Regions from separate parts of the Pandoraea sputorum genome, predicted to be linked through region 2. Evidence: predicted binding sites of a transcription regulator. Region 2 holds the regulator's gene; the other holds the start of a gene.
What was found. Region 2 encodes sigma-54, which starts transcription at its own class of promoters, with help from an activator protein. Its sites were predicted from a motif close to TGGCANGNAANCTGCTTT; they were not measured.
Positions count from the first base shown of each region.

Region 1: prpB (methylisocitrate lyase) is a predicted target of sigma-54. The motif match lies at 2,035-2,052, and genes of this name have one in related genera.

Region 1 is NZ_CP010431.2:1,826,006-1,829,840, reverse strand. Features, by position in the region: gene prpC (bifunctional 2-methylcitrate synthase/citrate synthase) at 1-1,037, opposite strand, end outside; gene prpB (methylisocitrate lyase) at 1,065-1,955, opposite strand; gene prpR (propionate catabolism operon regulatory protein PrpR) at 2,291-3,835, shown strand, end outside.
Region 2 is NZ_CP010431.2:596,279-600,113, forward strand. Features, by position in the region: gene ptsN (PTS IIA-like nitrogen regulatory protein PtsN) at 37-492, opposite strand; gene hpf (ribosome hibernation-promoting factor, HPF/YfiA family) at 728-1,084, opposite strand; gene NA29_RS02745 (RNA polymerase factor sigma-54) at 1,226-2,716, opposite strand; gene lptB (LPS export ABC transporter ATP-binding protein) at 2,810-3,580, opposite strand; gene lptA (lipopolysaccharide transport periplasmic protein LptA) at 3,615-3,835, opposite strand, start outside.

The DNA of each region.
Region 1 (3,835 bases), 1.2 Mb from region 2:
GTACGTGCGATCACGAACAACGGCGTGAACATCGCGGTCGGCACACCCATCATGTGATAGCTCACGGCGCTGAACCAGTCGAGGTTCGGGAACATCTTCTTGACGTCCCACATCACCGATTCCAGACGCTCGGCGATGTCGTACATCGCCGTGTTTTGCTGTTCTTTCGACAACTCGTGCGCGACTTCCTTGATGACCTTGTTGCGCGGATCGCTCACGGTGTAGACCGGGTGGCCGAAGCCGATGATCACTTCCTTGTTCTCGACACGCTGACGGATGTCGGCTTCAGCTTCGTCCGGCGAGTTGTAGCGCTTCTGCACCTCGAACGCGACTTCGTTCGCGCCACCGTGCTTCGGACCACGCAGCGCACCGATTGCGCCGGTAATCGCCGAGTGCATGTCCGATCCCGTGCCCGCAATCACGCGCGCGGTGAACGTCGAGGCGTTGAACTCGTGCTCCGCGTACAGGATCAGCGACGTATGCATCGCGCGCACCCACTGGTCCGACGGCTTCTCGCCGTGCAGCAGATGCAGGAAGTGACCGCCGATGCTGTCGTCGTCCGTTTCCACGTCGATACGCACGCCATTCTGGCTGTAGTGATACCAGTACAGCAGCATCGAGCCGAGGCTGGCCATGAGACGGTCGGCGATGTCGCGTGCGCCCGGAATGTTGTGATCGTCCTTCTCCGGCAGCACGGTACCGAGCACCGACACGCCGGTGCGCATCACGTCCATCGGGTGAGCCGCGGCGGGCACGGCTTCGAGAGCGTCCTTCACGGCGGCGGGCAGGCCGCGCAGCGCCTTGAGCTTGGCCTTGTAGCCGCGCAGCTCTGCCACGTTCGGCAGCTTGCCGTAGACCAGCAGATACGCAATTTCTTCGAATTCCGAGGTCTGGGCCAGATCCAGAATGTCGTAGCCGCGATAGTGCAGATCGTTGCCCGAACGCCCCACGGTACACAGTGCCGTGTTGCCTGCGGTCACACCCGACAGGGCGACGGATTTCTTCGGCTTGAAGCCAGTGGCAGTCGTCTCGCTCATGCTCTTTCCTCCAGGATCAGGGGTTCGTTATTTCTGTTGGGCGAACAGGGCGTCGAGCTTCTGTTCGTATGCGTGGTAGCCGATGCTCTCATAGAGCTCGGCACGCGTTTGCATCGTGTCGAGCACGGCCTTTTGCGTGCCGTCGCGACGAATCGTGTGATAGACGTTTTCCGCCGCCTTGTTCATCGCGCGGAACGCCGAGAGCGGATACAGCACCAGGCCGACCTGCGCGCTCTTGAGTTCTTCCACGGTGAACAGCGGCGTCGAGCCGAACTCGGTGATGTTCGCGAGCACGGGCACCTTCACGGCGTCCGAGAACTGGCGGTACATCGGCAGTTCCGTCATCGCTTCGGGGAAGATCATGTCGGCACCCGCTTCAACGCACGCGCACGCGCGGTCGATGGCCGCCTGGAGGCCTTCGACGGCCAGCGCATCGGTGCGCGCCATGATGACGAAATTCTCGTCGGTGCGCGCGTCGACGGCCGCCTTGATGCGGTCGACCATCTCCTGCTGCGTCACGATGGCCTTGCCGGGACGATGACCACAGCGCTTCGCACCCACCTGATCTTCGATATGCATCGCACCCGCGCCGAATTTGATCAGCGACTGCACGGTGCGCGCGATGTTGAAGGCCGACGGACCGAAGCCCGTGTCGACGTCCACCAGCAGCGGCAGGTCGCACACGTCGGTGATACGGCGCACGTCGGTGAGCACGTCGTCGAGCGTCGAGATGCCCAGATCGGGCAACCCGAGCGAACCGGCAGCGACACCGCCGCCTGAAAGATAGATCGCCTTGAACCCGGCCGCCTTGGCAAGCAAGGCGTGGTTGGCATTGATGGCACCGACAACCTGCAACGGTTGCTCGGTCTTGACGGCCTCGCGAAAGGCGGCGCCGGCCGAACGAATGGTTTGCGTCACTTGAATCCCTCGGTCGTGTCTTGCGCGCCGGATGAACGGAATGCCACCGGATCGCATGGGTTGAGTAGCAGGCTTCTGGATAGCAATGGCCGTGCCAGCAGGTCGTGCGCTCGCGCATCGCGAATCCCTTCGCCGCGCTAACGCATTCATTTATCGACGGAAATTCTTCGCTTGCGTGACGTTTACGTCAAGGTAAATGTCAGATGGGGGCGGTTGCGGCGGTCGCAAAACGTTTCAATTTGAAACGCAAAATGAAACAAATCGTCGCAACATGCTACGATTCGACTCAAATCCCCCTGCTGCTAAGCGCCATGCCGAATTCGATACCCACCGAGATGCCATCCCGCCTGCCCGCGACCGTCGCAGGCGTGGCGCGAGCGCCCACGGTGCCCGCGATGCGAAAGCCGGTGATCTGGGCCGTCGGCATCAGCAAGCTCGGCGAGCTGTATCGCGATATCGTGCCGGACTACGCTGCGCAGGCCGACGTCCACATCGTCGACAAGGGATACGAAGCCGTGATCGAAGCGCTGGAGCGCTTGCCCGCCGGGAGCGTCGACGGCATCGTCGCAGCCGGATCGAACGGCGACTTTCTGCGCGAACGGCTTGCGTTGCCTGTGGTGCTGGTCAAAGTCACCGGCTCCGATGTCATGCACGCGCTGGCTCGGGCGCGACGCGCCCTGCCCGCATCGTCCCCCGACTCACGCATCGCGCTCGTGTCCTACGCACGCCCTGCGGCAGAATTCGAGCGCTTCAAGAGCGCCTTTCATCTCGACATCGCGCAGCACACCTATGTCGATGCGCAAAACGCCGAGGACCTCGTGCACCGGTTGCGCGACGACGGCATGGAGGTCATTGTCGGGCCGGGTCTCGTCACGCAACTGACCGAGCGCGCCGGCCTCACGGGCATCTTTCTCTACTCGCAGGATTCGGTGCGAGCAGCGTTCGACACGGCGCTGGAAGTCGCGCGTCTCGGGCGCATCGAAGCGCAACGGCGCGAGCGTCTCGACACGGTGTTGCGGCATCTGCACGAAGGCGTGGCCGCCGTCGATCTGAACGGACGCATCGAGGCGATCAACGCGTCGATGGCCGGGATTCTCGGCGTCACGGCAGCGGACGCCGTTGGCCGAACGCTCGACGCCATTGCGCCAGCACTCGACATCGCCCGCACGCTGGAGAGCGCGAGCGCCGAGCTCGAAGCGATCGTCTCGATGGCGGGCAAGACGTGGGTCATCAACCGCATTCCCCTGCTGGATCAGGGCACGCTCACGGGCGCGCTCGTCACGTGTCAGGACTCGCAGTCGTTCGCCCGTGTGGATCGTTCGCTGCGTTCCCGCCATCGTCCGCGGCATCTCGTCGCGCGCTACCGACTCGACGATCTGATCGGCGACTCGGCGGCGATGACACAAGTCCGCGCGCTTGCACGCCGCTATGCGCAGACCGATTCGACGGTACTCGTGCACGGCGAGAGCGGCACGGGCAAGGAATTGCTTGCACAGGGGATCCACAACGCGAGCCGCCGCCGCGACTATCCGTTCGTCGCCATCAATTGCGCCGCGTTTCCGGAGACGCTGCTCGAGAGCGAGTTGTTCGGGTATGAAGATGGCGCGTTCTCCGGCGCCCGACGCGGTGGCAAAGCCGGTCTGTTCGAGACGGCACACAACGGCACCATCTTTCTCGATGAAATCGGCGAGATGCCAATGCCGCTGCAAACCCGGCTGCTGCGCGTGTTGCAGGAGCGCGAAGTCCTGCGTCTTGGCGCAAATGAACCGGTGCCGTGCGACGTGCGCGTGGTCGCCGCCACGCACCGCGACCTGCGCCAGCAAGTCGCGGCCGGGCTGTTTCGCGAAGATCTTTACTACCGTCTGAACATCCTGCGCATG
Region 2 (3,835 bases):
GCGATTCGTACCGGTGCGCAGACGACGCGGGACGACTCAGGGCTTCCAGTTCGTCAGCGCGGTGTGAACGTCTTTGGCGCTGGGCGCGTTGATCAGGATACTGCGCATCTCAGGGTCCGAGAGCAACTGAGCAATTTCGGACAGGATTTCGAGGTGCTGCTGCGTCGCCTGCTCGGGTACGAGCAACACGAACAGGAGGGAGACGGGCTGACCGTCGGGCGCTTCGAACGGAATGGCCTCTTCCAGGCGGATGAACGCGGCGGCCGGAAACTTCAGGCCCTTGATGCGTCCGTGCGGAATCGCCACGCCTTCGCCAAGACCCGTCGAGCCGAGACGCTCACGGGCGAACAGATTGTCGGTTACCACAGCGCGAGAAAGCCCGGCGTTGTTCTCGAAGAGGAGGCCGACCTGTTCGAACAGGCGCTTCTTGCTGGTAACGGACAGTCCAAGCAGGATGTTGGACTCGAGTATGAGTTTGGCTAAACGGTTCATCTTGTAATGCGGGCGAACGCTTAGTCGCCCTCCAACCCCCGATTGACCTCGCATTATAGACCACTCGCCGCCGCGCTCGCGGCAAGTCACGGAAGTGGGGCGAACCATACAAAAGGGGCCGTTCAACGGCCCCGCGGTGGGTGATGCCAGACTTACAACAGACGGATATGCGCTCGGGTGGTTCCTTGCGGGTTTTCGTCGGTATCAGCCAATGCGATTACCACGCCTGAAGATGCTATTGCAGCGGTTCCGCCTCAGGAGGAAGTTCGTGGTGCTTGATGGCCTCGCGACCGTGATCCTGAACCTTGTCCTTGTACTGCATTACCTTGCGGTCGAGCATGTCGATCAGCTTGTCGATGGCGGCATACATATTCTCGTCACACTTCTCGACGAAAATTTCCTTGCCCTTGAGAAACACCGTGACGCTCGCGATCTGGCGTCCGCTCTTCTCCTTGGTTTTGTCGACAGAGAGGATCACCTCGGCGCCAATTAGCTGGTCGAAATGATTCAACACGCGGTTAAGCTTGTTGACGACAAATTCGCGCAGCGAAGGCGTGAGTTCGAGATGGTGTCCACTGATCTTCAGATTCATAGCTGCTCTCCTTGCTGAAATGCCGAAGTGCAGGCCGCGTCAACGTTGACGCTGGCTAGCGAGGGTGCGAGCCATTGACGTGACGCAATGTCGCACTGCGGCGTAATGCCCCAGCGGCCAACATGGCGCACCAGGACTGTCCTACAAAGATTTGCGCAAGTTCACTGCGGGGATTCGCATGGCCTCGCGGTACTTCGCGACAGTGCGCCGCGCCACCACAAAACCTTGCTCTGCCAGCAGTTCCGCGATACGGCTATCGGAAAGGGGGCTCTGCGGGTCTTCTGCTCCTATGAGTTGCTTGATGAGTGCGCGGATGGCGGTCGATGACGCAGCGCCTCCGGCTTCCGTTGCCACGTGTGATCCGAAGAAGTACTTGAGCTCGAAGGTTCCAAATGGAGTGAGCATGTACTTACTCGTTGTCACGCGTGAAATCGTGGATTCATGTAAACCCAGCGTATCAGCAATCTCGCGTAAAACCAAGGGCCGCATGCCGATTTCGCCATGCGTGAAGAAGTTCTTTTGGCGCTCGACAATCGCCTGCGCCACCCGCAGGATCGTGTCGAAGCGTTGCTGGATGTTCTTGATCAGCCAGCGCGCTTCCTGCAACTGCTGTTGGAGGTTGCCGGTTCCCGGATCGTTCCGGTTATTTCGGAGAATGCGCGCATACATCTCGTTGATACGCAGACGCGGCATGACTTCCGGATTCAGCTCCGCCGTCCAGCCGCTCCCTTGCTTGCGTACCAGCACGTCCGGCACGACATAGTCGGCCTGAGGCGCGCCGTAAGCCGCGCCCGGGAAGGGGTCCAGCGAGCGAATCAGCTGATGCGCGGCGCGCAGGCCGTCTTCACCGACACCTAGCAGGCGGCGCAGACGCGTGTAATCGCGCGCGGCCAGCAGTTCCAGGTGATCGGTGACGATGCGCAGCGACAGGGTGCGCACACCGCTAGCGGGCAGACGCTGGAGCTGTAGACGCAGGCATTCGGCCGGGCTGCGGGCACCCACGCCCGCCGGGTCGAAGCTTTGCAGCAGCGCCAGCGCCGCGTTGATCTCTTCCGTTTCGAGCGCCAGTTCTTCAGGCATTTCGGCCTGAATTTCGTCGAGCAGGCTACCGAGGTAGCCGTCTTCGTCCAGCGATTCGATCAGGAATTCCACCAGCGCGCGGTCGCGCGGACTCGCCTTGGTCAGGCGCAGTTGGGCCAGCAGATGTTCGCGGAGATTGGGGTGGTCGACGTGAAGTTGCGGACGCGCATTGTCGTCGTCGTCCGATGCGCTGCCGGAGCGGGCGAAGTCGTTCAGGCTCCAGTCGCTGCCGTTGTCCGACGCGTTGTCGTCGAAGCGGGCCTCACCATCGAGTTCGCGTGCTTCGTCGTGACCGTTGGAGGCCTCGGGGCCATTGTCGTTCGAACTGCCCGACGACGAACTCCGTTCGTTGCGCAGCGACCCGTCTGTGCCCACACGTACCGAACCGGCGAGCCAATCGTCCTCGCGTTCGAGCATCGGGTTCTGGGTAAGGGCGTGCTCGACTTCCTGTTGAAGTTCGAGCGTCGACAGTTGCAACAACCGGATCGATTGCTGCAACTGCGGCGTGAGGGTCAGGTGCTGAGAGGTGCGGAGTTGAAGAGTCGGTTTCATAGCGGTCTCGCCTTCATTGTAGAGGCTTTGTCACGCCAACGGAACCGTCCCTGACTCCTATCGGAGGCAGGGTTTACATGCGAAAAATCTGCTTTACATCCGGAAATTCTCGCCCAGATAGACGCGACGGACGCTTTCGTCGGCAACGATCTGGTCAGGCGTACCGGCGGCAAGCACCGAGCCTTCGCTGATGATGTACGCGTGATCGCAGATACCCAGCGTCTCGCGCACGTTGTGGTCGGTAATCAGGACACCGATGCCTCGGTCCTTGAGAAAGCGCACGATCCGCTGAATTTCCAGCACGGCGATCGGGTCGACGCCCGCGAACGGTTCGTCGAGCAAAATGAAACGCGGCTGTGTGGCCAGGGCGCGCGCGATTTCCACGCGACGACGCTCGCCGCCCGAGAGCGACATCGCCGGATTCTCGCGGAGGTGGCCCACTTGAAGCTCGTCGAGCAGGGCTTCAATGCGACGTTCGATTTCATCGCGCTTGAGGGGCTTGCCCTGCGCATCGACCTGCAATTCGAGCACGGCGCGAATGTTGTCTTCGACCGTGAGCTTGCGGAACACCGACGCTTCCTGCGGCAGATACGAGACACCCATGCGGGCGCGCTCGTGGATCGGCAGTTCGCTGATGAGGTTGCCGTCGAGCTGGATTTCGCCATCGTCGGCGGGCACGAGTCCCACAATCATGTAGAACGACGTAGTCTTGCCCGCGCCGTTCGGGCCAAGCAGACCCACGACCTCGCCGCTTTTCACGTCGAGCGACACGTCCTTGACGACGGTGCGCGCGCCGTACTGCTTCTTGAGCGAGCGCACGACGAGCGCGCTGGGCTTGCCCGCCGGGCCGGCGCCCGGGTTGATGGTCGAAGCGTTGCTGTTGGCAGAATTGGCAGAATTACTCACGCGGATTCCCGATGTTCTTGGAAGGCGACAGCGGCGGCAAATCGCCCTTGGGCGCGGCGACCGGCTTGCTGGCAGCGCCCGACGCCTGTGCGCCCGTGGCGTTGCGAGGTGCGAGCGTGGCGCGCACGCGGCCGTTCGGATTGTTGGGGTTGACCTGATCGGCGCCGCTGTTGGCGGTGTAGACCTCATTGTAGGTGTCGTACGTGATCACGC